4 regions of the Zhaonella formicivorans genome follow, and region 2 is predicted to be linked to each of the others. Evidence: riboswitches for the same ligand, from Rfam matches in the RefSeq annotation. Region 2 holds a riboswitch; each other region holds the start of a gene.
What was found. A riboswitch is a leader RNA that binds a small molecule or an ion and turns the genes downstream of it on or off. The one in region 2 is predicted to bind cyclic di-GMP.

Region 1: linked by a shared signal. The riboswitch ahead of EYS13_RS06175 (HD domain-containing phosphohydrolase) and the one ahead of EYS13_RS10085 (methyl-accepting chemotaxis protein) in region 2 are both predicted to bind cyclic di-GMP.
Region 3: linked by a shared signal. The riboswitch ahead of EYS13_RS03405 (type II secretion system F family protein) and the one ahead of EYS13_RS10085 (methyl-accepting chemotaxis protein) in region 2 are both predicted to bind cyclic di-GMP.
Region 4: linked by a shared signal. The riboswitch ahead of EYS13_RS11600 (CpXC domain-containing protein) and the one ahead of EYS13_RS10085 (methyl-accepting chemotaxis protein) in region 2 are both predicted to bind cyclic di-GMP.

What each region holds. Positions count from the first base shown of each region.
Region 1 covers NZ_CP085524.1:1,231,997-1,240,325, forward strand. The annotation lists gene EYS13_RS06150 (PP2C family protein-serine/threonine phosphatase) at 1-345, opposite strand, end outside; gene EYS13_RS06155 (STAS domain-containing protein) at 347-661, opposite strand; gene EYS13_RS06160 (HD domain-containing phosphohydrolase) at 654-2,777, opposite strand; gene EYS13_RS06165 (DUF5317 domain-containing protein) at 3,008-3,559, opposite strand; gene EYS13_RS06170 (STAS domain-containing protein) at 3,605-3,928, opposite strand; gene EYS13_RS06175 (HD domain-containing phosphohydrolase) at 4,088-4,858, opposite strand; cyclic di-GMP riboswitch class I at 4,977-5,062, opposite strand; gene EYS13_RS06180 (YolD-like family protein) at 5,800-6,120, shown strand; gene EYS13_RS06185 (DNA polymerase IV) at 6,120-7,307, shown strand; tRNA gene EYS13_RS06190 (tRNA-Thr) at 7,391-7,465, shown strand; gene EYS13_RS06195 (Hsp20/alpha crystallin family protein) at 7,565-7,993, opposite strand.
Region 2 covers NZ_CP085524.1:2,043,080-2,051,408, forward strand. The annotation lists gene EYS13_RS10060 (ABC transporter ATP-binding protein) at 172-882, opposite strand; gene EYS13_RS10065 (ABC transporter ATP-binding protein) at 895-1,680, opposite strand; gene EYS13_RS10070 (branched-chain amino acid ABC transporter permease) at 1,686-2,669, opposite strand; gene EYS13_RS10075 (branched-chain amino acid ABC transporter permease) at 2,682-3,557, opposite strand; gene EYS13_RS10080 (ABC transporter substrate-binding protein) at 3,651-4,832, opposite strand; cyclic di-GMP riboswitch class I at 5,229-5,313, shown strand; gene EYS13_RS10085 (methyl-accepting chemotaxis protein) at 5,380-7,203, shown strand; gene EYS13_RS10090 (inorganic phosphate transporter) at 7,416-8,329, opposite strand, start outside.
Region 3 covers NZ_CP085524.1:703,495-711,823, forward strand. The annotation lists gene EYS13_RS03375 (MerR family transcriptional regulator) at 1-100, shown strand, start outside; gene aroC (chorismate synthase) at 237-1,394, shown strand; gene EYS13_RS03385 (shikimate kinase) at 1,398-1,934, shown strand; gene aroB (3-dehydroquinate synthase) at 1,915-2,994, shown strand; gene gspE (type II secretion system ATPase GspE) at 3,023-4,717, shown strand; gene EYS13_RS03400 (type IV pilus twitching motility protein PilT) at 4,728-5,783, shown strand; cyclic di-GMP riboswitch class I at 5,875-5,960, shown strand; gene EYS13_RS03405 (type II secretion system F family protein) at 6,026-7,231, shown strand; gene EYS13_RS03410 (type II secretion system protein GspG) at 7,260-7,649, shown strand; gene EYS13_RS03415 (prepilin peptidase) at 7,755-8,329, shown strand, end outside.
Region 4 covers NZ_CP085524.1:2,373,676-2,379,617, reverse strand. The annotation lists gene EYS13_RS11610 (ferritin-like domain-containing protein) at 94-609, opposite strand; gene EYS13_RS11605 (ATP-binding protein) at 765-2,087, shown strand; cyclic di-GMP riboswitch class I at 2,167-2,250, shown strand; gene EYS13_RS11600 (CpXC domain-containing protein) at 2,303-2,485, shown strand; gene EYS13_RS11595 (lysoplasmalogenase family protein) at 2,526-3,227, opposite strand; gene EYS13_RS11590 (hypothetical protein) at 3,485-3,694, shown strand; gene EYS13_RS11585 (aminotransferase class I/II-fold pyridoxal phosphate-dependent enzyme) at 3,829-4,992, opposite strand; gene EYS13_RS11580 (PLP-dependent transferase) at 4,985-5,942, opposite strand, start outside.

The DNA.
Region 1 (8,329 bases), 810 kb from region 2:
CATTACCATAACGATGATCAAAAGCACCCATTTAAACCAAAAAAGCCAATGGCGCCAAGTCTCCTTAGGTTGAAGAATAATCTGTGTAACGGCAACGGCCAACATTATAAATGATGCTTGAACAACCGGATAATGAAAAGCCATAATCCCGGCGAGAACAGGGAGTAATGATAACTCCTGAGCTGTTTCAATTGTAAAAAACCACTCGGTTAAAAGCAGGCCAATTAAGTATAACAATAAATACATCCAGGTTTTCTGCCAACTGAAAATAATCGCGGAAGCTCCAAACAATCCGCCAACCGCTAACAACACACCCATGTACTTTGCACGACTTGAAGCTTTCATCTTAATTAGCCCCTTTCTGCAAGGCCTCGATGATTTGAAACAACCCCACTGTGTTAAGAAGTTCAGATATATTCTCATTGGCATTTTCGAGGCTGACAGTAAAACCCAGTTCCTGTGACAGGCGAACGACTTGAAGAATGGCACCAATCCCGCTTGAATCGATGAATTCAAGCCCAGCCATGTCAATGACCAATCCAGAGATATCAGAAAGTTGTTCCGTCTGACTGTTAAAAGTATCCACAGTGGAGATGTCCAATACGCCTTCTAAACTGAGCCTTACAGTCTTTCCTTCCGGACGGGATTTTACGTTAAGCATAATGCACATTCCCCTCTTTAAGAGTCGTAATATTGTTGGCAGCTACCTTTTCAGGTGTATCAACTAAGTTGATCTCTAACATGATGGTTGTGCCCTGGGAACCGGTGCTCAGCACAATGCGATCCATCACCTTTAGAAGTAAATAGAACCCCCATCCCGCAGAGTGTTTGGTCGAGTATCCGGCCATCAGAGTTGTCCTGGGAAGTTCGGATAAGTCTATGCCGCTTCCGTTGTCCGACACGAAAATTCGGAGAAGATCACCAACCATATAAAGGCTCATTTGTCCCTCTGTCGCATGTTTCAATACATTGGTAACCGCTTCGGAAGTGCCAAGCAATATGTTATATCTAACCTTAGGCGGGAGAGGACGAGACTCCAGTACCTCCTGCACCCGCCGGCGGCAGTTGACGACATCCGTTTTCGTAAGGATTGGGTGACTGGATATGTATACCCCTGTTTTCAACTGTTCAATTTCCTGTTGTTCCACCAGCAAAAGTTTTCCCTGTGTTACCGAATAGATCACTTCACGATAAAGGTTTCGAACTCGTTCTTCTTGTTTTTTCTCATATTCGAGTATGTCAGTCACATCAAAGAAGATAACACTGACCTGATCGCCAGAAGGAACACAGTAGACATCATATATCTTACGAGATTGCGCTTCTTCGAGTATTTCTCGCACTCCGCCCTGTTGTCTGCGTACTTTTTCCACCAAAGTAATTACCTGCTCCCGGCATGGAATATCGATGGAATCTCCTGCCTCATTTCTAAAGTCACCATCATAACGTACGATTAGAGACGCACCAAATTTATCCAACAGTTGTGACTGGTAAACCCTTTTCCGCACTTCGCTGAACACGAGGTTCTCGATCAGTTTCTCTTCAATGGTGGCCGGCATGGCCGTTTCTCTGGGCTCCTCCTGCAAATCAGCAATCTCTAATACAATTTCCACCACCTGTGGGTCCAGTTTGGTTCCCGCCAGTGCTGCAAAATCAGTTTGGGACTTCTTCTTGTAAAAAATGTGGTCGTACTGATCTGCAGCAGCAATAATCCGAGCTCCCAGCGGTATATGCTCTCCCGACATACCAGCAGGGAACCCTGTGCCGTCCCAGCATTCATGGTGGTAGCGAATATACTCGGAGGACTTGGCTAACCCGGCTATCTCCTTTACCATATCTGCGCCAATTTCCGGGTGTTTGCGATATTCCCTTTCTTCTTCGAGGGTAAGCGGCCCTCGCTTTTGAAAGATTTTTTCCTCCAGGTAGGTCTTGCCCAAGTCGTGCAATAGGGCCGCATAATGAATTGAATCAATTTCATCCTGGGACAGTTTCACCTTTTCCGCAATTTTGCGGGCTATCCTGCCAACCCTGGTGGCATGTCCTCCACTGATAGACAGTTTGTTTTCAGTTAATTGAGTGAGTGATTCCATCGTCGTTAAGTAGGTTTTCCGCAAGTTGATGAATAAGGAAAAAGCATAGCGCAGGGCTAAGAAAACTACAAGAACAAATAGTGTTTCAATCCAGAACTGCAGTTGATCATTTAGCTCATAAGAAAGAGCCAGACGCACGCTTAAAAGAGAAATGACCAAATGTATTAAAAGGCCGTCTTGGACCATTTCAATCCAAGTGGCGAAGTATTTTCTTTCACTCAGTTTAGAGATGATGACGGACATCAAGGTGATGTTCACAAGATAGTAGAGAGCAATGGCCACAAGTAAACGGGGAACATCATACCACGTAAAAGTCCCCGGTATGCCCCCTGACCACAGATACCCGTATCCTGCGGCAACAGTACAAATAATATACTGGCTTGTATTATATAAAAACTTAATTTTCTCGCTTTTAAGCAATGGAATACTGATTAAAGAGATTATAATCTCAATTACTACCGCTTCTTGAATGCCGTAGACGGCCATTACAACGAAAGTGAAGGTAGTGGAGCCTGAAAATACAGTTCCGTTTGGTAATTCAACATAAAATTTTTCAAGCAATCCAGCAATCAGGCCAATTGCCAAAACAAAAGGCAAAAATTCTATTTTTAGGCCGGATAACATCAGCAAGAGAACAGCCATGCCGGTAGCGATGACTGTATATATAAAGTTTTTCAAATATCCTGGCATGGCTATTCTCTCCTTTCTTCAGAAAAAATATTAAGGAAAAAAGGGGCGTAGAATAAATCATTTTCAAGTAACAGTCATGTAACAGGAACGTCGTTTAGCGCCATGGAATTCTAGCCACAGCCGCCAGTATCATGGAAGCCACGGTCAGCCAGAAGAAAACCTTCTTCATCATATCACCTCCCCCCGGATGAATTGCTTCACCCTAATGATCTACGCCCCAAAGTTTGAATCTAATGGCTATACTGTTTTAACATTCCCTTGTAAATAAACCATGAGACGCCCAGCGTCACCGCAATGTCACCGAAGCTTACCACCATGCTGCTGAAAACAAAAGGAGGACGCAAGGGAATGACGTCAGCTAAATACGGTAGAAGGGTAGATTCCGTCAGCGGTTGGTGTTTTGTCACCCCTTCCACTACTACAGGTATGTATGAGGATAAACCCGCCCACTCCAGCGCATCCAGGGATACGGGCATCCTGCCGCCATTGGCGATTATCACCAAGAAATTGAGTAAGGTGCCGAGAATAAACAGTTTAATGCCCGGGATGTGGCGATTGCACCAGCAACCATAGATTAACATTAAGTAGGAAACAACTACCCAAAAGGCAAAACTCCGGTTTATCAACAAAACGCGATGGTAAAGAAACATCACTATCAACTGTAGCAATAACCCGGATATGATCATCCACTGCTTCCTTATTTCGGTTTCCGACAGGCGCCGCAGTGACCCTTTTTTAAGAAAAGCAATGATAATCACCGGGATTAGAAACTCGTAAATCATCGAGTCCTCTCCTTAATTGCAGTAGTCAGTAAGGCCCAGGATGATTTAAAATGATGAGCGTTTAAAGTGTTCCTCACCCAAGAAAGCCGGTACGCCCATCACATCCAATACCTCGTAAACATCTTCGCTAAGGTTGCAAACGGAAAACGGCTGTTGGTTCTGGTTCAGATCTTTCCAGATAGCCAGGAGACTTCCCACACCAGTAGAGTCCACAAATTCTAAACCAGCCAGGTCGAAAACAATCAGCCCGTTAATAGGTTTATGTTTTTCATAAAAAGTTTTAAATTCAGGTACAGTGGAGAGGTCAAGTTCCCCGGCTACCCTCAGGACGGTGGCTTGATCTTCTAAACTAACAGATAAAGACAACACGCTGAACACCTCCGGACCGTCTGTAAATTACTTTATTGCTAAATGCGTCCTTCTTCAAACGCATTGCAGCTGCCACTCTATCTAACCTGATAGTAATGCGTTTCGCCGGCATACTGAAAACATGGCTCCGCGTCGCATTTTTCACCAACCTTCTGCCTATCAGCCCTTCCCGGCTGCATTTCCTTTCAATTGCCACAATATTACCAGCAAACGGTCCAGCCATTGGCTCTGGGCGTATACCAGCGGATGTGACAACGTGACGTATGAATCCGCCAATTGTACAAGCCATTGCTTTTCCTCGTCTATCTGCCTTTCCAGCCTGGCCGGGTCGCGATAGGTGGCAGTCTGCCAGAAAGGCTCTTTCGCCAGAGCAGCCACCAGCTCCGGGTCGAACTGGGAACCGGCACCCTGATAGACTTCTTCCAGCGCTTCATACATTTTTAAAGGCAAGTGGTAAGGACGTAAGGAAACCATGGCATCCAGGGCATCGGCCAAGGCAATGACCCGGGCGCGCCAGGGGATCTGTTGTCCCCTCAGACCCTCGTATCCCTTTCCATCCCATCTTTCGTGGTGATAGCGGACCATTTCCACCAGGAGCCTGTCCCCTCCCCTCTCTGCAACCAACGAGGCGCCCCGCCAGGAGTGTTCCTTTAATTGCACCCATTCCTCTTCCGTGAGCGGTCCCGGCTTGTCGATAATGTCGCGTGAAATTAACATCTTTCCTACATCATGGCAGAGCGCCCCGGCAATTAAGATTTCCTGCTCCACTTCGTCAAGACGGAGGAAAGTGCATATTCTCATGCATAGATTGGCCACATTGGCGCTGTGGAGGAATAATCTGGGCCAGGACTCTTTCATCGACTTTAACAGGTCGCCTATCCCCGTTAGCTCTATAGGTACCGCCCCCTTTTTAAATTTTCTGTCCGTCATTTTATTGTCGACCTCCATACCAGAACATTAACGGACAGACGTATTTTATGAACAAAAACGACAGCCCGACCAGAGCTGCCGCAACAGAACACATTTAAAACAATAACAATACCTTTATCACGGCAACCTGGCAGTCATACCCTCTAGGGCTACAGACCCATGGCTTTGCGCCCCACCCTTTCGGGTGGTTTGCCTTTAGCACAATAAAGTTTTTTTACCCAACATTTTAAGTGCATGATTCAATATCGCCGGAATACAAAAGTTTCTCCAGCGGTCAAAACGTTCGCGTTTAAAGAATCCTTCTTACAGGATAAATGAATGAGGAAACAATGCGGAAATAAATCCTTTGACAAGAAAGGGGTTTGATGCGCCCCGCTGTCAACCCCACGAAACGCAAGGGCAAACCTAGGAGGTAGGTTAGAAAGACAAGTTAAAAATGCAAACGTTCCAAAGGACCAGAAGTGCAAAGAAAAAGGGGAGAAAATTAGAATTATCCATAAAATGGTACTAATTACATATAATACCCCCCCCCCCCCCCGAGGGGAGCATATGTTCTGGTAGCATAGTCTAACGCTTTCATCTTCCCGGTCATTCCTCTCCATTTCTTTCTCTCATAAAACTATTTCAACAAAAATTGCCGTTTTCCTGCCCTCCTTCCCCATTTTTCGAAATACAAATTCATAACTACCGACACCAAAGCCATGTCTACAGATAGGATACCGGCGCCGGCATCTATCATGTGTTTTCACGACAAAATTCGATTTTTTATGTTAACTTAACTGCCGCATGAGTGATTGCCTCATTCGGCAGCTTTGGCTGTCGAAGATTAGCAGAAAAGAATTTGGTTATATTTCCATAATTTTAATATTACTGCTCCCTTGCCAAACAAATGTTCCCTGTGATATCATCTTTATTGTCAAACATTTGTTTGGGGTGAATTTATGGCGAGCAATAGTAAAAACATTATCTGGGAAATGCACCGGTTAATGCTCCCAGAAGTAACTGAAGCAATACATCGAAAAGAAGAAAAAAAGAAACTGGTGGAGAAACCAATGCTCTCGGAAGATCGCTTGGAAGAGTTAGAGCACAGCCTTCGCGAATGTCTGGAATTAGCACGGCCAGCAAGGTTTACGTACTATCGAGCCGGTATTATCAAGTCAGTGATGGGAGTACCTATTAAGGTAAAAGGCTCATATCTGGTCCTTTTTCACCAGCTTGGTGAACTTTTTATTCCACTGAAGGATTTATTGGATATTAGCTAATGGGACAACGGGTAATAATGCTTGTAGATATGAATGCCTTTTACGCATCGGTACACCAGGCAATGGATCCTTCTTTGCAGGGCAAACCGGTAATTGTGGCGGGCGACCCCGATAAGCGGCACGGAATTATTTTAGCTAAAAGTTACGAATGTAAGAAATATGCGAAGCTTGCAACCGGCATGCCTTTATGGGAAGCCAAAGCCTTGATTCCCCACGCCATTGTTGTTAAGGCGCAAATGGATCTATACGTTAATTACTCCGCCCATATCAATGAAATTCTGCATGGCTTCACACCCCTGGTAGAATCATTTAGCATCGATGAATCTTTTTTAGACGTATCTGGTTGTGAGAAACTTTTTGGTAACCCTTTGGAAATAGCAAAGAAGATTCAAAATAAAATTATGCATGAAGCCGGTATTCCCTGTTCCATCGGCATTGGTGCTAACAAGCTTTGTGCTAAGCAAGCTGCAGACTTTAAAAAGCCCATGGGCATTAGCACCCTCTGGCCGCATGAGATTAAAGAAAAGCTTTGGCCACTGCCGGTGAAAGAGTTATTTGGCGTTGGATCCCGCCTGGAAAGAAGAATGCACCTGCTCGGCATTAAAACAATTGGTGATTTAGCTAACTTTGATACTCGGATTTTAAAGAGCCGGTTTGGCGTGGTTGGATTATACCTCTGGCGCTGCGCCAATGGAATTGATGATGGTCCGGTGGATCCTTATTCCCTGGACACAGCTAAAAGCATAGGTCATCAATTGACTCTGCCCAGAGATTATATCGGGTTCGAAGAGATTGCTACTGCTATTTTCGACATTTCGGAGCTCGTTGGCGCCAGGGTTCGGGCTGGAAAATATATAGGCAGAACAATAAACCTAAACTTAAGGGACAGCGATCTGTTCTACTACAGCTGGTCCCGGACGCTTAGGGAGCCTACGGATTTAACCGAGGAAATATATCAGGCGGCTGTAACATTAATGACCGATGTATGGCCACAGTGGCGCCCGGTTCGGATGGTAGGAGTAAGCCTTTCAAACTTGGTGCCAAAATCGGCTGTGCAGTTAGAATGCTTTAGTAAAAGGGAAAAGATGGGGACTATCAATGCAGTGGTGGATGTTCTACGGGAATCATATGGCAAGAATTGTGTTCTGCGTGGCCGGTCACTGTTGCCGGAGGGATTATTCCGCTGAATGTTTGTGGAATGAAAGATTAAATAAAAAATTTTCCTCTTGACTGGCAAGCTACTTTTTGCTATAAATATTACTGTCCCTAAGCCGACGTAGCTCAACGGTAGAGCAGCTGACTTGTAATCAGCAGGTTGCGGGTTCGAATCCCATCGTCGGCTCCAAGCAACACAACCAGCCCGTCGGTTGTGTTTTTTTGTTGATGGATAAATGCGAAAACGGCCCTTTCTAATCCAGGGCCGCTAAGGCAAGGGAAAAATTTCTTAATGGAAATCTATATCGATGCGTTTTCTTTGATCAGCCTGGGCTTTTGGCATCCGGACTTCCAAGATGCCGTTTCTGTAGGAAGCCTTAGTGCCTTCCGCTAGCACCCTGCTGGGCAATGCAACGGAGCGCTGGAACCGCCCGATAAAACGTTCTTTTCTATACATTTGCTCTTCTTTCACTTCGCCACTCCTGTTTATCTGGCCGCTCACACTAAGCAGATCATCCCGAACTTCAATGTGGATATCATCTTTCTTTTCCAAACCGGGGATTTCAAAGGAAGCTATTACTTCATTTTCGGTTTCATGTACGTCAACCCTGGGCCCTAACATATTTTGCACAGCCGACGGCCACTCGTTGAACAACCTGTCCATTTCCCTTTTCCAATTCTCCAAATACCTGAATGGTTCATAAGGTATCAGTGCCACTTAAACTCACCTCAAATACTATTTTTTTTATTGTGTAAAAAACGGGAGAAATTTATTCAGGGTCTCAAAGTAGTTTTGTAAATCCGAACAAATCAACATCTCGTTGTCTTTTGTTTTAACCACCATGATATATTACCTTGCATTTCCTCAATAAACTCAAGCAACTCATTCGTAGGAGTGGGAAATCTTTTTACCTCCGTCATTAAGGATTTTCTCCGGTATTTAAAATGTCAGCCTTCTTTTATATATTATTCCGCTGCCATGGGAATAGCTACTTGCTCCCCATTATGCTATATTAACCATGTACCGCAAAAGTCAATTACGCGCGCTAAACCT
Region 2 (8,329 bases):
ATTATGGAGCGGGACTGGTTTCCCCAGCCGTCGGCAGCTATGCTGCCGGTAACGGCGTAGGAGCTTGTCCAGAGCGAAATAATACATGCGGGCTTTGTTTACAAGCTGTCCCGCCAGGCGGCGGGATGTTGTATATTGGTATGTCACTAACTGAGGACTGGTGGCTGCACACTAGTCCACCATCCCCAGGTAAACTTGCTGGATCAGGTCATTTTTCATCAGCTCATCCGAGCTTCCCTCCAAAACGATATTGCCGGTCTCCAGCACATAGGCCCGGTCAGCCACCGACAGCGACAAGGGGACATTTTGCTCCACCATCAGGATCGAAATGCCTTGCCGGTTGATTTGCTTGATAATTTTAAAAATATTCTCCACGATCACCGGAGCCAGCCCCAAAGAAGGCTCATCCAAAAAGAGCAGCCGGGGATTTGACATCAGTCCCCTGCCAATGGCCAACATCTGCTGTTCGCCGCCCGATAAAGTCCCCGCCTGCTGGCGGCGGCGCTCCTTCAGAATGGGAAACATCTCAAAGACCATTTCCAGATCTCTTTTGATCCCATCCTTGTCCCGCCGCATAAAAGCTCCCATGTCCAGGTTTTCCTGTACGCTCATCCCGGCGAACACCCTTCTGCCCTCCGGCACCATGGCTATGCCTTTGGATGCTATCTTATCCGAAGAGAGCCCGGAAATAGTTTCTCCCTCGAAAACAATAGTCCCCTCTCGGGGCCGTACCACCCCGCAAATTGCATTCAAGGTAGTGGTCTTGCCGGCGCCGTTGTTGCCGACGAGAGCCACAAATTCCCCTTTGCTTACCTGCAGTGAAATCCCGTGCAGCGCTTTTACGCCACCGTAGGACACTTTCAGTTTTTGCACATCTAGCATAGTTCCACCACCTTAACTGATTTGAGCATAGCTGGTTAACTCATTTTTGCCCAAATAAGCTTCCACCACTTCAGGATTCTGCAGCACTTCCAACGGTCGCCCTTCCGCCAGCTTTTTCCCGTGATCAAGCACGATAATCTTATCTGATATGGAACGGACCACTCGCATGTTATGTTCAATGATAATCACCGTTTTCTGAAACTCCTCTTTCAGTCTGGCGATAAAGTTCATCAATTCCTTTGATTCACCAACATTCATGCCAGCCGCCGGTTCATCCAAAAGCATTATCTCCGGCTCGCTGACCAAAGCCCTGGCAATTTCAACTTTACGCTGCTCCCCGTACGGGAGAGCCGAAGGCTTACTATCAGCTTTTTCCTCCAGTGAGAGCAGGTGCAAAATTTCCATCGCTTTGGAGTACATGTACCTTTCATTTTTGTAATAGCGGCCCGGCATGAACACATCAACTATCCGGGGCTGTACCTGGGAATGCATACCAATCATCACGTTTTCCAAAACAGTCATGGTAGTAAAAAGGCGGATATTTTGAAATGTCCGGGAGATGCCCCTGGCATGAATCTGATGGGGCTTCAGTCCCGATATTTTGTTTCCTTTGAAGGTAATTTCACCGCCGGTCAATTCATAGGCAGCGGTAATCAAGTTAAACAGCGTGGTTTTTCCGGCCCCGTTAGGTCCGATGATGCTGGTGATTTTCTTTTCCTCAATCTCAGCGGAAACATCGTCAACTGCCCGCACACCGCCAAAATGTTTGGATACGCTTTTTAATGTCAGGATTGCCACTTTTGTCACTCCCCTGCCACAAATTTGCCTTGCCCGCCGGAGCCCGTGGGTTTAACAATTCTATGCCAAGGCAGCCGGGTATTGTCTTCGCCCAGGATTCCCTGGGGCCGGAAGATCATCATTAACACCATCAGAAGACCGACCAACAGCATCCGCCATTCCACGGCAAAGCGCATTATTTCCGGAAAAACTGTGAGCAGCACTCCCCCCAGCACCGGGCCCACTATGGTACCTGCGCCCCCCAGAAAGACCATAGCCAGCATGTTGGCTGAATCCAGGTAAAGGAAAGTGTCGGGGCTGATAAAAGTTATATAGTGGGCATAAAAACTTCCCGCTGCGCCCGCATAGATGCCGCCGATGGCAAAAGCAAGAATTTTGTATTTAGTGATGTCAATGCCCATGAACTCCGCAGCATCCTCATCGTCTTTAATGGCGCGGAAGGCCCTGCCCAAATAAGAGTTAAAAATGCGTAAGGCGCACCACAGGCCGATGATAAATAATACCACTATCAAATAATAATACATTTCCCGGGTGAAGTTCTGGCCAAACAAGCTAGGCCTGGGAATGCCCGGTAAACCCATAGGCCCCCTGGTTATCTTATCCCAATTGACCATAGCCAGGCGAAATATTTCCCCGAAGCCCAGGGTGGCCACTGCCAAGTAATCTCCTCTGAGGCGCAGCACGGGAAAACCTAATAAGGCGCCAAAAACGCCGCTCACGAGCATAGCTAGCGGCAACGAAAGCCAAAAAGGCATCCCCAGCCGCGCCACCATTAGGGCTGAGGCGTAGGCACCCATACCGTAAAAGGCGGCATGCCCCAGGGAAAACAAACCTGTTTGGCCCAAAATTATTTCCAGGCCCAAAACCAATAGTCCATAGATACCAATAGTGATCACAATATGCAAAATGTATTTGCTGTGAATTAACAGTGGAATGATAACCAGGACTGCGCCAATAATTAAATACTGCAGCAGACGGTTTCGACTCAAAATTTCTCCCCCCTAAGCCCGTTTCCGGTAAATATCAGCATTAAAAAGCCCGGAAGGTTTAATCAAAAGCACCAAGATCATAACGGCAAATGCTATGCCATCCCTCCACTCGGAAAGGTAAGCAGCGCCAAAATTTTCAATTACCCCCAGCACCATGCCGCCGGCCATGGCTCCGGGAATGCTGCCGATTCCTCCGAGAATAGCAGCAGTGAATGCTTTTAACCCCGCCGCGTAGCCCATAGTGGAATAAACCGCATCGTAGTACATCCCTACCAATAGCCCTGCCGCACCGGCCAGAGCTGAACCTACGAAAAATGTCACCATGGCCACTTGGTCCATGTTCACTCCCATTAGGCCGACGATTTGCTTATCCTCGGAAGCTGCGCGAATCGCTTTGCCATAACGGGTATGGCGGAAAAAACCGGCGAGCAAAAGCATCAGAATTAATCCTGTAAGAAAAACAAAAATCTGCAGCGAGTTGACAACTGCATAATTGCCTAGTGCAAACTCTTTGACCTGCAGTATTTTTTTCATGGGAAATGTCTGCGAACCGATGAGCAGCCTCGCCAAGTTGGAAAGCACGATGGACATGCCAATAGCGCTTGTGGTAACTACCAGCCTGGGGGCGTTGCGCAGCGGTTTGTAAGCCACTTTTTCCACCGCTACACCCAGGATACCGGTTAAAAACATTGTCAGAAGCAGCACCAATATAAAATTGCCACCGATGATTCCGGCCAGAAACATGCCTAAAAAGGCACCCCACATAAAAATATCTCCATGGGCAAAATTTATAAATTTCATGATACCGTAGACCAGTGTATAGCCCAGGGCAATCAGAGCATAAACACTGCCTAGCATGAGACCGTTAATTAACTGCTGTACAAACATCTATCCACCCTCCCGTTGATAGCAAAAGAGAGTCTAAAGACGGTTTGGCCGGAAAACTCCTGTCCCGGCCAAACCGGTTTTGCCAGGGTTAGCTTATTTGTCCAGGGTCCATTGACCCTTTTCCACCACCATTCTCTTCATGCCTGTTCTCATGGCATCGTGGGTTTCATTAAAAGTAATGGCGCCCGTAACCCCTGGGAAAGGCTCCTTCAGTCCTTCCAAATATTCTTTGATTTTAACCCGGTCTTTGCCCACTGCCTGGATAGCCTGGGCCAGCAGTTTAGTGGCATCATAGTGGTACGCGGCGTAGGTTCCAGGAATAAAACCGTAAGCTTTTTCAAACTTCTGTACAAATTCCTGAACTTTGGGGTCCGGATCGCTGGGCACCAGAAGTCCCGAAACATGGAAACCTTCTACAGCTTCCCCGCCCAGCTCAATAAATATGTTTTCATAAATACCGTCAGTGCCATAGACAGGAATATCCAGGTTAACCTGCTTCATTTGCTTGGCAATCAGGGCAGCTTCAGTGTACAAACCGCCGATAAAGAGCACATCTGCACCGGCACTCTTCACCTTGGTAAGCAGAGCTGTGTAGTCCTTTGTCTCTCCCAGCATATAGCTCTCGCTGGCAACGATTTCCCCGCCCAGCTCCTTAAACTTCTTGGTAACAACATCATTCAGCCCCCGGCCGTAATCGTCATTTTCGTAAAGAATTGCCGCCTTACGGTAACCGTCCTCATACATCCATTCGCTGACGAACACTCCCTGGAAAGCATCGGTTACCGAAATTCTAAACAGGTATGGATAATTCTGTTCGGTAAAGGCCGGCGAAGTGCCTACGTGAATCATGGGCAATTCTGCTTCCGTATAAATCGGAGCCCCCGACAGGGCGCAAGAACTATTGTAGTTACCTACTACAGCCAGGATTCCTGAGTCGTTAACAAACTTGTTGGCAATACTGGCCGCTTCCTTAGGGTCCGATTTGTCGTCTTGCGGTACTATCTCAATTTTCTCGCCGTTAATACCTCCGGCAGCGTTTATTTCCTCGGCAGCCAGTTTGGCGCCGTTTAACATTTGCTCACCGTAAGCAGCGCCGGTGCCGGTGAGCGGTGCTACCCAGCCCAGTTTAATTGTGCCTTGACCGGAAGAACCGCCTTCTTGCAAAGCATTTTCGCTTTTGCCGTCGGTCTTGCCCCCGCAGCCCGCCAGGGCCAGTAAACCAAGCATAAGGATTACCAACAACCCACACAGTAATACTTTCCGCTTATTTTTCATGCTTCCGCTACCTCCCTTTTTGATAACTAGGTGATTTACCAAAGAGCTCTGGTTCCTGATCCGCCGCCCTCACCCCTTTCCTGTAAAAAACCTCCAGCCGAAGTAAAGTTTTGCACTGGTACTTTAACCCAACTGTACAGGGATACGAAATGTATAAATATATTATTCAAAACTTCTTGAATAACCTTGGTAAAATAATCGCATAAATTTTTTAAAAAATTACAATAAAAAGATTATTCTGATGTTGCCCTGCAAAATATACCCAGTCTTATTTTCATGTAGTACAAAAGTTGCATCCGATTTTTTAATCCCTGTAAAAATTTGCAAAAAAAAGGAGGAAAAAAGGTAGTATTGTAGAATAAAATAATAATTTCAAATACATAAACTATAAAACTCCAAGGATAAAGGCAAACTACTCCGAAAGGGTAGGGCGCAAAGCCATGGGTCTAAAGCCATAAGCTATGATTGCCAGGTTGCCCGGTTGCTGCAGCAGCTGCGTTAGGGCTGCTTTTTTCATGCCGGTCAAACCAAAGTTAGGAGGTAAAAGATGTTGTTGCGCAAGAAGAAATTACCCAAAGCTGAGCCTCAAAAACAAAAAGGTAAAAGTTCCGGGACATTAAAACCTAACTTTCAAATATTACAGTTTAAACAATTAAAGGGTTTTCGTTCCAAAATAGGAGACCTTAAAGTTTCTAAAAAATTAGCCGTTTCCATGCTGGTAGGGCTTTCCGCATTGTTCATAGTAGGTCTCCTGGGTATTGTCAGCCTTGGGAAAATGAACGGCGAGGTCAAAAAGATGTACAACCGTAATCTGGCAGGCGTAATAGCAGCTGCCGATGCAGAAAGAGCCATCAGAGGCATTTCCGAGGCAGGGATAAGGTATACCACAGAAAACGAAATAAGCGCTCAGCAGTCCATCCGGCAGGAAATTAATAAATACAATGGGGACTTTGAACGGGCGCTGAAACGCTATGAAGCCATTGCCACAAACAAGCAGGAAAAAGCAGTCTTAGCCAATTTGCAACAAGCTTATCGCAATTATCAACAGGCAATTGATGAATTAATTACGGCATTCAGCCATGAAAGGGCCTTACAAGTTTATAATTTGGAAGTATTACCAAAAAGGGCGGAAATTTTTAAAGCGGTAAATGAATTAGCGGACTTTAACAGCAAAGCAGCTGCAGCAATGCTTAAACAAACTCAAATGCTGTACGCTTCCATTATCTTAGTATTTGTGGTAATTGTTGCTGTCGCTGTGCTGCTATCCCTGTTTTTAAATCTCTTCATCTCCAGACTGATTACCGGTTCCTTAAACCGGCTCAACCAGGCTGCGGGCAAAGTAGCTTCCGGCGATTTAAGCGAGGAAAATATAGAAGTATATACTAAGGATGAGTTTGGACAATTGACCCAAGCTTTTAATGAAATGACTAAAAACCTCAAAGCACTGATAGCTCAAACGGCCGACGGGGCTGAAAGTCTTGCGGCTTCTTCAGAAGAAATAAATGCTACCATGGAGCAACAGGCTAAAACAGTAGAACATATTGCCAATTCAGCCAGGGAACTGGTAACCGGCGCAGAACAGCAAAGCAGTAAAATTAAAGACTCTATGGCATATATCGAGGAAACTTCGGCAGTAATTCAGCAAATCGCGGCGACTGCTCAACAAGTGGTCTCATCCACCCAGGAAGTCAGCACCAACGCCCGTGCCGGAAACAATGCCATGCATTTGGCCAAAAAGGAAATTGAAAAAATTAACGCTGCTACCGCAGAGGTAGCCACAATTATCAATAAATTAGGTGAACACTCCAAAACTATCGGCAATATCGTCAACCTCATCAGCAACATTGCCGAGCAAACAAATCTTTTGGCCCTGAACGCAGCCATTGAGGCTGCGAGAGCAGGGGAGCAAGGCAGAGGGTTTGCAGTGGTTGCTGACGAGGTAAGGAAACTCGCAGTGCAATCGCAAGATGCTGTGAAAGAAATTAACGGTATTATCAAACGGATTCAGGATAACTCTGTAAAAGCGGTCCAGGCAATGAAAAACAATGAGCAGCTTGTACAAAGCGGAAATCAGGTTATATTGGACGGGGCTGAAACATTCAACCATATTGCTTTGGCTGTGGAAGGCGTATTGCGGCAGATCCAGGAAGTATCAAAATCAACTGATGAGTTGGCCAAAAACAGCGAGCACATAGTCACCGCCATTAAAGATATAGACCAAATTGCTGTCCAAGTAGCTGAGGCCAGCCAAGCCATGGCGGCAACAACCGAGGAGCAGGCGGCAGCAGTTGAAGAGATTGGGGCCTCTACAGAATCCCTGGCTTCCCTGGGCCAGGAACTGCAGCAAATTGTATCCCGTTTTAAGCTGTAAATTAGACATTAAAAAACACCACCCGCAAGCAATCTATAATGAATCTCTGTATTAAAACGGATATTTCTTCTTAAAGAGCCTTTTTATTCCCAAAAAAGGCTTTTTTTATTTCCTCGCGCTTAATCAGCCTTTTGGCCGGTGGTAATTTCCTGAAGATTATAATGTTTTTAATAGGGATTAAAAAACAGGCATTAACTGCCTGTTTGCTTCACTCAGAAAACATTGTTAAGCACCAAAATTGCAATGCCTGCCAGCAAGGCGCTCATAGGAATGGTCAGGATCCAGGCCCAAACAATATTTTTGGCAACAATCCATCTGACGGAAGAAAGTCTTTTGGAGGCCCCTACCCCCATAATTGAAGAAGAAATGATATGGGTGGTGCTAACCGGTGCATGGAGCATGGTGGCCGTAAAGATCACCGCCGCTGCCCCGGTTTCAGCCGCAAAGCCGTTCACCGGCGCCAGCCGCGCCATATTCACTCCCATGGTTTTGATGATTTTCCAGCCGCCCACCGATGTTCCCAAGGCCATGGCTAAAGCACTGGCTATTTTCACCCACGTGGGCACGCTGAATTCGGCAATTAATCCGCCGCTTAAGAGGGCCATGGTAATCACACCCATCGTTTTTTGGGCATCATTGCTGCCGTGGTTTAAGGCCATTAGCGCTGCTGAAACGATTTGGGCTTTGGAAAATATTTTAGTAACGGTCGAGGGCCTGAATGGTTTTAGGATCCAGTAAAGAATGACCATCAAGGTATAACCTACAATAAAACCAATAACTGGCGATAAAAAGAGCCACAACAGAATTTTAAAAAAGAAATTAGTCCAATGTACGATCAGGAAAGAACCCTTGTAGACAATAGCCGAACCTAACAGCCCGCCAATCAGCGCATGGGACGAGCTGCTTGGCAAGCCAAAATACCAGGTAATGAGATTCCAGATTATGGCACCGAACAGAGCGGCAATTACGACTGTTTGGGGGATCAGGTTGGGATCTATGATATCCGCGCCTACCGTCTTGGCAACTTTGACACTGATAAATGCGCCGAAAAAGTTTAGCAGAGCAGCCATGGCAATTGCAGCCCGGGGCGATAAAACCCTGGTAGAAACAGAGGTAGCTATGGCAT
Region 3 (8,329 bases), 1.3 Mb from region 2:
GGAGTTAATCGAAGGAAAGTTGTTGGAAGAACAAAATAAAGGGTTGTTTGAGTTTTTACGGGACAAGTTGCAGTTGAAAAAGACAAGTGAAGCCAGTTAGGCCGGATAGTTCCGGTCTTTATTTTCTATCCAGCCTGATGTATGATTTCACCAGATGTATGATTTCATTATTTTTTACTACAAAATCTTTCCAAACAGGCTATAATAGTATTAACTTAGCTTAAAAGGAGTTAAACATGATGCGCTTTTTAACTGCGGGAGAATCCCACGGAAAATGCTTACTTACGGTAATCGAAGGAATTCCGGCGGGACTGACCCTAACCAAGGAGGATATAGACAAGGAGTTAGCACGGCGTCAGCATGGTTATGGCCGGGGGGGAAGGATGAAAATAGAGCAGGACCAGGTGGAGATCCTTTCCGGAGTCAGAGGAGGACTCACTTTGGGGAGTCCTGTTGCTCTAAGCATTAGCAACCGTGACTGGGAAAACTGGCGGGATACCATGAGTCCTGAACCGGAGGCCAACTTGACTGACCGGGCTGTAACCCATCCCAGGCCTGGCCATGTTGATTTGAGCGGTGCAATCAAATACGGTCACCGGGATATGCGGAACGTACTGGAAAGGAGCAGCGCCAGGGAAACAGCAGCCAGGGTGGCTGCGGGAGCGGTGGCCAAAAAGCTGTTACAAACGCTAGGCATAGAAATAGTGTCCCACGTGATTAGCATCGGTCCGGCAGCATTAACCCGTAGCCTATCTTTAGAAGAAATTCTGAGCAACGCCCCGGTTTCTCCGGTCTTTTGCGCGGATCCACATGCGGAGCGGCTGATGCTGGCTGAAATTGACCGGGCCAAAGCTCAGGGGGATACTTTGGGCGGCGTTTTTGAAATCATTTGCTTAAATTTGCCCGTGGGCTTGGGAAGTTATGTCCACTGGGACAGGAAATTAGACGGCAGGCTGGCCCAAAGTATAATGAGCATTCAGGCGGTTAAAGGCGTGGAAATCGGCCTGGGTTTTGCCGGTGCCAGGATGCCGGGTTCTCAAGTTCAGGATGAAATAATGTACACCTCGGAACGGGGTTTTTATCACCCCACCAACAACGCCGGCGGTTTGGAGGGCGGCGTGACTAACGGTGAACCCTTGGTGATCAGGGCGGCAATGAAACCGATTCCCACATTGATGCAGCCGCTAAAGAGTGTTGATTTCTTAACTAAGAAGCCATATCAAGCGGCCATAGAACGTTCCGACGTTTGTGCGGTACCGGCAGCGGCAGTTGTCGGCGAAGCTGCAGCAGCTTTTACTTTGGCGGAGGCAGTTCTGGAAAAATTCGGGGGAGATAGCATGGAGGAGCTCGGTTCCCGGGTAAAGCAGTACCGGACATACGTGAGGCAGGTTTAAGAGATGAAATCCAATATAGTATTAATTGGTTTTATGGGGACAGGTAAGAGCAGCATAGGTCGCCAACTGGCCAAGGTTTTACAAAAAGATTTTATAGATACTGATCAGGAAATTGAGCGTTTAACAGGGCTTACTATCCCCCGGATTTTTGCCAAACACGGCGAGGTTAGGTTTCGTTCGGAAGAAAAGCTGATGGTAAAAAAAGTGGCTAAACGGGAGAACTGCGTGATTAGCACCGGGGGCGGGGTGGTATTAGCGCCGGAAAATGTGGCTGAACTGAAAAAGAACGGGATTTTAATCTGTTTATCTGCTTCGCCGGAAACCATTTTAGCCCGAATAGGCAGGGGAAGCAACCGCCCCCTGCTGAGGAAAAAAAAGAGTATTGAAGAGATCCGCCGCTTGCTGGAAGATAGGGAACCTTACTATCGCTGTGCCGATTTTTATATAGACACTACCGGCTTACAGACGTCTGAAATTATTGAAAAGATTGTGCAGTTATTGCGGGAAAGAGGACGCGATCATGCAGAAAGTAAAAGTTGATTTGGCTGAGCGCAGTTACTGGATAATAGCCGGAAGGGAACTACTTGATGGCTTGGGTAAAATGTTGCTGGACTTAAAGGTCGGCAAAAAATGCCTGGTGGTTTCCAATAAAACGGTTTTTGGCCATTATGGCGAGCAGGTTGTAAATTCTTTAAAACAGGAAGGCTTCGCTCCGGAAGTAGCGCTGGTTGAGGACGGAGAAAACGCCAAATCTTTGGATTGGGCGGCGAAGCTCTACGACAAGGCTGTTGAAGCGAGGCTTGACCGCACCTCGCCGGTTATTGCGTTAGGCGGCGGAGTGATTGGTGATTTAGCGGGTTTCATTGCAGCTACCTTTATGCGCGGAGTGCCCTTGGTTCAAATTCCAACAACTCTTTTAGCTCAGGTCGATAGCAGTGTAGGCGGAAAAGTAGCCATCAATCATCCCAAGGGCAAGAATCTGATTGGGGCATTTTATCAACCCCGCCTGGTGGTAGCCGATTTGACAACTTTAACAACGCTTCCTGCCAGGGAAATCCGTGCCGGCATGGCAGAAGTAATTAAGTACGGGGTTATCTGGGATGCTTGCTTCTTTGAATACCTTGAGCAGGAAGGGAAGAATGCGATGGAAATGGACTATGAAGTTCTGCAGAACATAGTTGTGAAATCCTGTTCCATTAAAGCCCAGGTGGTTGGCCGGGATGAAAGGGAAAATAACCTGCGGGCGATTTTAAATTATGGGCATACCATAGGGCACGCCTTAGAGACTTTAACGGACTATAATTTTTACAGCCATGGGCAAGCTGTAGCCATTGGCATGGCTGTTGCGGCTGAAATGGCTGTTAAAATGGGATTGATAGCGGAAGAGATGGGCCGGCGTATTACGCGGTTACTAGCAGCTTGCGGCTTGCCTGTAACTCTTCCTGCAGATTTTGCTCCCGAAGCAATAGTTAATTGTATATTGCTGGATAAAAAAAATAAGCAGGGACTGGTCAGTTTTATCCTCCCCGAGGCTATAGGAAAAGTTGGGATTTATCAATTTTCACCTGAGCAGGTTTTGCAATACCTAAAAGAAAGATAGATGAACGGCAAGGTGGGCGGAAGTTGTGGTGGTCAGAAAGAAATTAGGCGAACTATTGGTGGAAAGCCAGCTGATTACCGCGGAGCAGTTGAACCAAGCGTTGCGGTCTAAGAAGCCCGGCGAAAGGTTAGGCCAGGTGCTGGTAAGCCTTGGGTATGTAACGGAACAGGATATTATTAACGTCTTGGAGTTTCAGCTGGGTATTCCGCAAATCAAACTTAGTGAGCTGAGCTTGGAGTTAAACGTAGTCAGGTTGTTGCCGGAGTCCATAGCCAGAAGGTATAATGCCATACCCGTTAAACTGAATGATGGTTATTTAACGGTGGCTATGGTAGATCCTCTCAACGTGGTGGCTCTTGATGATATCAGGCTTACAACCGGTTATGAAATTGAGCCGGCTATTGCTACTGAAGAGGAGATAACCAGGGCTTTAGCAGAGTACTATGGGCTGCAGGATTTGGCTGATAAAGTATTACAGGAATTGGAAATAAGCCAAGTGGTGGAAAGACCGGAACTGGTCCAGTTAGGGGAAGGGGCCTCAGACGGAAACGAGGCACCGGTAGTGCGTGTTGTCAACTCCATAATTCAGCAGGCTATAAAAACAAGAGCCAGCGACATTCATCTCGAGCCTCAGGAAGATAAGGTGCGGGTGAGGTTTAGAGTGGACGGCTTGCTGCGCGAAAACATGGCACTGCCTAAAAACTCCGCCGCCTCTATAGTCTCCAGAGTGAAAATTATGGCCGAGATGGATATTGCAGAAAAAAGGGTCCCACAGGATGGGCGGATACAGCTTAAGGTTGAAGGCAGGGAGATCGACCTGCGGGTTTCTTCTCTGCCAACCATTTTCGGTGAAAAAATTGTCATGCGTATTCTGGATAAATCCAGCCAGTTAATAAGTTTGAACAAGTTGGGATTTAGGCCGGAACTGTTGAACGCGTACATTAACCTAATCAATATTGCCTATGGCATGATCCTGGTCACCGGGCCCACCGGGAGCGGTAAGACAACAACCCTCTACGCTACTCTAAACGAAATCAACACTGCCGAAAAGAATATAGTTACAATTGAAGATCCGGTTGAATATGTTTTAGAAGGAATCAACCAGATCGGGGTCAATACCAAAGCCGGGCTTACATTTGCCACCGGCTTGCGTTCCATCCTTCGCCAAGATCCTGATGTAATTATGGTGGGTGAAATCAGGGACGGAGAAACGGCTGATATTGCAGTGCGGGCTGCAACTACCGGTCACTTAGTGTTCAGCACTTTGCACACCAACGATGCCGCCGGAGCCTTACCGCGCCTGATTGATATTGGAGCGGAGCCATTTTTGGTGGCTTCCTCTGTGGCAGGTGTAGTAGCCCAGCGGTTAGTGCGCGTAATTTGTCCAAAATGTAAAAAGGCATATCAAGTCCCACCCGGTGCGGCGGAAAGGCTGTTTTTGGCAAAGCCGGAAGGAGACTTGACCATTTTTAAAGGCGTTGGCTGTCGGGAGTGCGGTAATACGGGCTATAAAGGGCGCATGGCAATACATGAGGTACTGCATGTTACCAGGGAAATTCGGGAGCTGATTATGGAAAAGGCGCCGGCGGAAACTATTAAGCAGCAAGCGGTAAAACAGGGCATGGTGACTTTAAAGGAGGATGGCGTACAAAAAGTGTTGTGCGGGCTGACTACAGTGGAGGAAGTAATGCGGGTTGCTTACAGCGAAACGGCAAGCTGGTAGGAGGGAAAAAATGCCCATTGATGATTTGTTAAATCAGGCAGTTAAGTTTAAGGCTTCTGATGTACATTTGACTGTAGGAAAGCCGCCGGTGTTCCGGATTAACGGCGATTTACAGCCCCAGCAAAGTTATGGTATTTTATTGCCCGAACACACCGAAGGGTTAGTAAAAGAAATTCTAGATGAAGAGAAGTTTAAGATTTTGGCCCAAAACGGAGAATTGGATTTTGCTTACTCTGTTCACGGTTTGGGAAGGTTCCGGGTGAATGCATTTTACCAACGGGGCACCGTCAGCATGGTGTTAAGACTGATTAATGCTGAAGTACCTGCCCTAGAGGAGCTAAATCTGCCTGCCGTACTTGTGGACTTGACCAAAAAGAATAAGGGCTTGGTGCTGGTAACAGGGCCCACCGGGAGCGGCAAATCCACCACCTTGGCGGCAATGGTTGACAGGATCAATTCTGAGCGCAGCTGCCATATTATCACTTTGGAGGACCCGATCGAGTACATGCACCAGCACAAAAAAAGCATAGTAAACCAGCGGGAAATCGGTTCCGATTCCAAAAGCTTTGCTACGGCCCTCAGGGCTGCGCTGCGCCAGGACCCTGATGTTATTATGGTGGGGGAGATGCGCGATTTAGAAACTATTGCTACTGCCCTTACCGCAGCCGAAACGGGCCACCTGGTTTTTGCCACATTACATACTGGAAGCGCTGCCCAGACCATTGACCGGATTATCGATGCTTTTCCGCCTCACCAGCAGTACCAAGTCCGGGTGCAGCTGGCAGAAACACTCCAGGGAATTATCTCCCAGCAGCTGCTCCCGCGCGTAGACTGTCCCGGGCGGGTGGCTGCAGTGGAGGTACTCATAGCTACGCCGGCTGTGCGCAACCTGATCAGGGATGGGAAAACCCACCAGATTTACTCCAGCATTCAGACCGGAATGAAATACGGGATGCAAACAATGGATATGGCATTAAAAAACCTTTACCAGGCAGGTATAATCGGTCGCGAGGAGGTATACTTACGCGGCAGCGACCCAGCCAACGTGAATATAATGCTGGACTAAAGGGTTGTAATAAAAAATGTACGGGCATAAAAAGGAATTTTAGACATGAAGGCGAATATATAGTCTGCACAGCCAAATAATGTGTTGATCCCCAAATATTAGGCAAACCTGTCGAAAGGCAGGGACGCAAAGCTGCGGACCTACAGACAAACAGTCTATGGTAGCCGGGCTGCCGAAGGTTTAATCATGTAACCCGGTACCCGGCTTTTTGCGTACTCTTCAGCTTTAGGAAGTGTTTAGTAGTGCCAACTTATAGTTACCGCGCCAGGGATTTATCGGGACAGCAGGTGAAAGGCCTCCTGGAGGCGGAGAACAGGGAAGCCGCAGTGGAGAGGCTCCGGGAGCAGAAACTATTTATCACTGCAATCCACGAAGCGCGAGCCTCATCCATTACCTGGCGGACAATCAGACAGGAAAAAATCCCGGGCCGGCATATGGCGGTGTTTTGCCGCCAGTTTTCCACCATGATTAACGCCGGCTTGCCCGTTTTAACCTCATTGCTGATTTTAAAGGAGCAGACAGAGAACAGAACATTGCGCCAGGTAATAGGGCAGGTTGCCCAGGATTTGCAAAAGGGCGAAACCCTGGCTGATGCTTTCCGGGCCCATCCTAAGTTAATCCCTGACCTGATGGTCAATATGGTGGAGGCTGGGGAGGTTGGCGGCGTGTTGGACGAGGTGCTCTCAAGACTGGCTGTTCATTTTGAAAAAGAGCACGCTATGCGGGAAAAAGTAAGGTCTGCCATGACTTATCCGGTGGTAGTGCTATGTGTGGCATTATTGGCGGTGATTTTTCTTTTAACATTTGTTTTACCTGCCTTTCAAGGGATTTTAACAAATTTAGGAGTGGAAATGCCTTTTTTGACCAAGGTGATTCTGGGCATAAGCGCTTTCTTGCGCACCTTCTGGTATCTTGGCTTATTGTCCATAACACTTTTTGCCGTTGGAGTAAAAAAAAGCTTAGCAACCGAGCGGGGCAGAACAGTTTGGGATAAATTCACCCTTAAAGCGCCTGTATTGGGCGCTTTAACCCAGAAGGTGATCATTTCCCGCTTTGCCCGAACATTAGGGACTTTGTTAAAAGGTGGCGTTCCTATTCTCCAGGCTCTTGAGGTTGTTAAGCGCACTGCGGGTAACAGGGTTGTTGCTGAGGGAATTAGCAAGGCTCAGGTCAACATCAGGGATGGCGGGGGTATGGCTGGGCCCCTGGCCGAATGCGGAGTATTTCCTCCCATGGTAATTCAAATGATCGCTATAGGGGAGGAAACGGGGGTGCTGGACAGCTTGCTGGAGAAACTCAGCGACTTCTATGACGGGGAAGTGGACAACATGGTCAGCAGGCTCTCCAGCATTATCGAACCGCTGATGATCCTCTTTTTAGGCGGTATAGTTGGTTTCATCATTTTGGCAATCCTGTTGCCGATGTTTAAGATTATTGGTTCTATTTAAGTGGGAAACCGGGAAAGGAGGTGAAACCATGCTGAAATGGTTTAGGAAGCTGCTGAAGGATGAGAAGGGCTTTACTTTGATTGAGCTAATGGTGGTAGTTGTAATCATTGGTATTTTAGCGGCCATTGCGGTTCCGGCTTTTTCGAATTCCTCAGATAAGGCTAAGGTGAGCAAGGCGAAAGCAGATCTTAGAACTCTGGAAAGTGCTTTGGCTGTATACTATGCTGAAAATAACTTTTACCCAAATAGTCTTAATGATTTGGTGACAGGTAAATATATTAAACGACTGCCAAAAGATCCTTGGGATAATGATTATGTATATTCTATCAGCTCTGGAAGTTATAACTTATATTCCAAAGGATCAGATGAAGATGATGATAATGGAGAAGCTGGTGATATAAATTCTAGAGACTTATAAACTTATATATATATATAATATACGTATATTATATATATATATATGATTTACGGCAGGGCAAAAGCCCTGCCTTACTCTATATGCTAAGTTAACTTGAGGTGTCAAATGCTTTATTTATTTACCTTCTTCTTTGGCCTAATCATCGGCAGCTTCCTTAACGTCTGCATAAATCGTATTCCCAGAGGCGAATCTATTGTTGCACCGTCTTCCCGCTGCGAAAGCTGCGGAGTGAGGCTTAAGCCCTGGGATTTGGTGCCGGTGCTTAGCTGGCTGCTGTTACGGGGCAGATGCCGCTACTGCGGGGCAACAGTATCTCCCAAATATCTTATAGTCGAGCTGTTAACAGGTTCCCTGTTTGTTTCGCTCTTGGCTGTTAAGGGTTTATCAGCTGAACTTATTCCTTATTTAACATTAACTTCTATTTTAGTTGTCGTTGGTTTCACTGATCTGGAACATTACCTCATTCCCAACAAGGTAATTATTGCCGGTTTTGTTTTGGGTGCGGGATTACATATCTTTTTCCGGCATTTGGATTGGAAGGATATTTTCTTAGGCTTTTTGGCCGGGGGAAGCATACTTTATCTTTTGGCTGTGCTCAGTAAAGGGGGCATGGGGGGCGGCGACATCAAGCTGGCTGCCCTGCTGGGGTTTTACCTTGGCTGGCAAGGGGTGCTGCTTAC
Region 4 (5,942 bases), 330 kb from region 2:
CCTGAACTGCCGGAGGTTGTAAAATAGAAAAGAGCAAAAACCAGCCCCCTGGGGTGGTTTTTTGCTCCCGGTCCTATGCTGTTTGCTTTGCCCCTAATCCTCCTTTTCTTCTTCCTCTAAATCCTCCTTAGTTGCTGCATAAAGAAGAGCAAAGCGGTCGGCATGCTCCATTTCATCGGTCATAATTTCAAACATCAGGTCCCGCACCGCCCTGGTCAGGGCGTTGAGGTACATGCCGCGGTAGAGTTCGGCAGCTTCCAGCTCATCTTCAAAAGCTTCGATTAAACCTTTCCGGTAGTCGGGTATGACTGCAGGGGGAGGTATTGGCACCTCCGGCGACATGCCTGTCAGCTGGCGGTAAAGTTCCGAAAACTGCCTATAGTGCTTGCGTTCGTCCTCCAAAGCATGGCGAATATTTCGTCTGGCCAAATCATCGGGGGCCATCCTGAGTAAACTAGTATAAAAGGCAATTGCTTCCGCTTCGCCGTGGAGACCTCTTTCCAAATCCATCATAAATTGCTGCCGGTTTTTAAATTGACGGGGCCGCTCAGGACCAGGGTAATGGCTGTTCCACTGGTTATAAGGCGGTTCCCAACCATAATAGGACATGCGAGATTCACCCCTTCTCTTTTCGGACCATCGTCCGACTGATAATACCTGTTATATCTTATGAATTGGAAGGCACTGGTGTTACTGGCAAAGCATTGCTTTCACCGGTCGCCATAATTATAATAAAAACAAAATTCTTTAGGAGTGACTTTTTTATGCAGGACTTTAGCAAAGCCGATTTTACTTTGCTGGCGGGTAGGCTGACTTTATTCAGGAGGATATTAAATGACGAAGCAGTCCAGGCAATGCTGGACTTAACCCGGCAAAGCGCTGAAAACGACAAATTGACCGCCTACAGCAGGCTATTTTTCACTTTGGCTTTGGCGGCAGAGCAGGATGAACACTTTCTGGCCGATGGCTGGAAAAACCATTTGCTAAATTTAATACTGTGGGATGAAAACCCTTTCAGCAGGCAGGCCGGGGGCTGGGCAAGGAAGATCAGCTCCGGGGTGAAAAATGCCGCTTTACACGATTTGCAGTGTTTACACCGCCTTTACCATTGGAAATTTCCCGGCAGGGAGGGCTTGGGATTAGAAGTCCCCGGCTGGGAAGCTCTGCTGGGCCCCGCTCTGCCAAAACGCCGGGCCGTATGCCTTGACTTCAGGCAAAAATTTGAACGGCCAAAGCTTTCTCCAGAAGATTTGAACCAGTGTTTGGAGCTGCTTAGTGCTCATTATGCCAGGGAAGGCATAGGGATTTTTGGCAGGTACCGGGTTCTGCGCTGGGATGGGGAACAAAAGCAGCTGATCGGTGTAAGTGCTCCGGACCCCATCGGGCTTTCTGACTTAATCGGTTATGAGCGGGAAAGGGCCCAGGTGCTGGAGAATACGGAGATTTTTTTGGCGGGCTTACCGGCCAACAATGTGCTGCTATATGGTGACCGCGGGACAGGAAAGTCGTCCACGGTCAAAGCACTGGTGAATTCTTGCGGCAGCCGGGGTTTAAGGCTTTTGGAGGTGACAAAACAGGATCTGGCGGACCTGCCGCTTATTTTACGGCACATCAAGGATTATGCCCTTTATTTTATCCTGTTTATTGACGACCTGTCCTTTGAGGACTACGAGGTGGAGTATAAGGCGCTGAAAGCTGTGCTGGAGGGGGGAGTGGAAGTCAGGCCGAAAAATGTGTTGATCTATGCCACATCCAACCGCCGCAACCTGGTTCGGGAAAGTTTTAAAGAACGGCAGCAGGATGAAGTACATCCTGCAGATACCATGCAGGAAAAACTTTCTTTAGGCGACCGCTTTGGCTTAACGGTGACTTTCATTGCTCCTGACCAAAAGCAATATTTAAAAATTGTGGAGGGCTTAGCCCAAAAGAGGGGCCTAAGTGTTAGTCTGCCTGAATTACAGCGGCAAGCAATCCAGTGGGAACTGCGGCACAGCGGACGTTCCGGCAGGGTGGCCAGGCAGTTTGTAGACTATCTGGAAGGGAAGCTGAGGGGCGAAACTATTAAAACCGGAGAAGGGCAGCATTAATTTAACTTTATAAAACAAAAGAGGAGTTTGGCAATTTATGCCGAATAGTATATGCACTGGTTAAATAGTGTCTTGTTTTGTTAGAAAAAGGCAAACTTGCCGAAAGGCAAGGGCGCAAAGCTGCGGGTCTAAAGACAGAGTCTATGACAGCCGGGCCGCCGAATGCATCCATCCGGGGTTCGGTTTTTTGTTTGTGGTGAGGGAGAACGGATGCAATGTATAAAGTTAAAGGGAGGACAAAAACAGACCGGAGATGCAATTGCCCGTCATGCAAAAGGCAGGTGCTCATCCATTGTGCCAGGGAAGTGCAGTATTCAGTTTACAGCTGTCCCAAATGCGGCTATGTGGAAAAATTATATAATCCGCTTCTTTACGCGGATGCCGGCTTAAGAGCTTAAACCTCCAGACCACGAGTTCCGGCTGTGGTGCTGGGGGTTTTTATTTCAGTTTGTCTTCGGCAATCAGGCAGACAACCAATGTCCAGGCGGGGACGTAGGTGGCCCAGATAAAGTTGGACAGCCAGGGCACGAACCGCCCCGCAAATGCCGGGTTGAAAACGGCATGGGCAACCCCCAGATCGCTGATTAACATCAAAAGCCCTGCCAGCGCAATGCAGTAGGAAGCTCTTGGGAGGAAATAACCCCTGAATACAGTGCATAATGCAGTCCAGGCCAGATAACACAGCACCAGGCCAAAAAAGGCTGCCCCGGGAAGCAGCGTCCAGCCAATATGGGGGTAAAGTTTGAGAAAAGAAGGAGTATAAATAGTCGTTACCACCAGCGCTGCCAGTATTTCATTTCTGTTTTGCCTGATTTTTTTTTGCCATGCATAAATCAATGTCAAATAAGCCAGCAGGAAAAACAATGTGCCTGCCACTTCCCTGTTGACATTAAGTTCAGGCATAGTCCTGGAAAATACAAAGAAAAAGTCGGCTGCCGCCACGAAAAAAACAGCTGTTGTCATCAGTATCTGTTCAGGGTATTTTTTCCTGAGGGCGAAAGCAGTTAAAAAAAGGCTGACCGTGGTGGTGTATTTGACGTAGTATACGGCATTAGAGCAAGGGTAGATATTATCCAGGATTAAAATCAGGACTGTAAGGGGTAAGAATGTTGACAGCACGCGCCGCTGCACGTTGTTCATTTTTTGTGCCCTCCCCTTGGGGGAAAACAGTCTAAGTTATATTACTCTTAACCGCGCAATAGTTGGCGCCTCACGGGGGAGAGGGCCAATCCCTGGTACTCTATATGCCTTCAAGGCTTAATTTAGAATCGGGAACTTGAGTTAAACTGTTTTTGATTAAATAACGCAGAAACTAGAAAAAAATGTTTATTTCATAAATTGAAATAATAACTTTGCCGGAGAAAACCAATAATAAAAAAGAGATGGGAGGTGAACAAATGGCAATCAGGACCAGAGGTTTGATCACCAGCGGGGACAAAAAATATAAGAAACTTGGATCCACTACCAAAGCCGCCGATTTTGAGGCCGGCACAGAACTATCAATTGAAAGGCAGCTTCCCGAATACGCCAGAAGCAATATGCGCACTGAAAGGACTGTGTACACAAGCCCAAGGCCGGAATCATTTGAGCTTTACCCTGGTGAGTAGTGTTTCCGTGAATGCTTTGTTAATCAGTGAACTGAAGAAAGACCTTCCTGCCGGAAGGTCTTTCTTTAGCTCACTAACTTTCCCTATTTCTGGAATTCGTTAAAACCGACAGCGTTATTTCTGCATTTTATGCCCTATTGTAAAGCCTGTTCCAAATCCTTGATGATATCTTCTATATCTTCCAGCCCTACGGAAAAGCGCAGCAGACCGTCGCTAATCCCTCTTTCCATACGTACTTCCCGGGGCATGGCAGCATGGGACATCAGGGCCGGGTAAGAGAGGATGCTTTCCACCGCTCCCAAACTAACCGCCACCAAGGGAATTTTTGCTTTCTGCAGCAGCCGGCGGGCAGCTTGGCCGCTTCCCACGTCAAAAGAAACTACAGCCCCGTAGCCCAGCGACTGTTGTTCGTGAATCTCTCTCCGGGGATGATTGGGTAAGCCAGGATAGTATACTTTCACAACTGACGGGTGCTTGGAGAGCCAATCGGCAAGCCTCCGGGCTGATTTTTCCGCTTGGTCCATACGGGCTTTTAAAGTTTTTATGCCCCGCATCAAAAGCCAGGAATCCTGGACCCCCAGTACATTTCCTAAGGAATTTTGCAGATGTTTTAGCCTTTGGGCCAGGTCTTCGGTTCTTGCTACCGCCAGCCCCGCCAGCAGATCGCTGTGTCCGGACAGAAACTTTGTGGCGCTGTGTAAGACGATATCCACTCCCAACTCAATGGGACGCTGCAGATATGGCGTCATGAAAGTATTATCCAGCATGGTAATCAGGCCGTTGGCTTCAGCCCATGCAGTTACCGCCTTGATATCCGTAATTTTCAGGGTAGGGTTGGAAGGAGTTTCCATGAAGACCGCTTTCGTATTAGGCTTTTTTGCGGCCACTACCTTTTCCAGATCGGTCATATCTACAAAGGTGGATTCAATATTCAGCCGGTTGAGAATGGTTGTCAAGAGCCGGTAGGTACCTCCGTAGACATCCTCTGTGACAATGACATGATCGCCGCTGGATAAAAGCAGAAATGCGGTGGAAATGGCCGCCATGCCGGAGGCAAAGGCAAAGCCTTCTACCCCTCCTTCAAGGAAGGCAATATAGTCCTCCAATGCCTGGCGGGTGGGGTTGCCGGAACGGGTATAGTCGTACCGGGGAGGGTCCGCCAGGGAAAAATGATGGAACGTTGAAGCCTGGTATAAAGGCACACTGGCGGCGCCGGTGCTGGGATCGATTTCCCCGCCAAAATGAATTAGTTTAGTAGCAAATTTTTCGGCGCTGCTATTTTTTTTATTGTCACCCATTACATCTTTCCTCCTCGATTTCCCTTTTTGCCGCTGCCAATGCCTGGCTAAGGTCGGCGATGAGATCGTCCACATGCTCAATTCCTACGGAAATGCGCAGCAGCCGTTCATCCACCCCTACTTTGCGGCGGATCTCCTCCGGAATATCAGCATGAGTCTGGACAGCGGGGTAGGTCATTAAGGATTCTACTCCGCCCAGGCTTTCAGCAAAAGCAATTAATTTAATGTGGCGTAAAATAGGTTCAACATAGCGGGCGTCTCGCACCCTGAAAGAAAAAATTCCCGTATTCCCCGCAGACTGCTTTTTTTGTACAGCATAGCCCGGATGGGTGGCCAGCGCCGGGTAAAAAACCTGCTCCACCAAGGGGTGTTCCATTAGGTAATTAGCTATTTTAACTGCATTGGATTCATGTCGTTCCATGCGCAGGGCCAGCGTTTTCATTCCTCTCATTAACAGCCAGCTGTCTTGGGGTCCCAAAACGGCCCCTATTGAATTATGCAGGAATGCCATTTCTTCGGATAGCTCCTTGCCTTTGGTGACGATGAGCCCGGCCAGCACATCATTATGTCCCCCCAGATATTTGGTGGCACTGTGGATTACGATATCGGCGCCTAGTTCAAGGGGTCTCTGGAAAAAAGGAGTGAGCAGCGTGTTATCTACTATTGAGAGCAGCCCTTTTTGTTTTGCCCAGCCGCAGACTGCCTCCAGATCGGTGATCATCATTAAAGGGTTGGTAGGTGTTTCAATTAAGATGGCTTTAGTTTCCGGGCGGTAATTTTCTTCCAATGCCCGAAGATTATTGGTGTCCACATAGGTTGCTGTAATGCCAAACCTGGAAAGGATGCGCTCCAATAGCCGGTAAGTGCCGCCATAAAGGTCCAAGGAGACAAGGAGATGGTCCCCTTGGCTGAATAAAGCAAAAACAGTCTGCAAAGCAGCCATTCCTGAG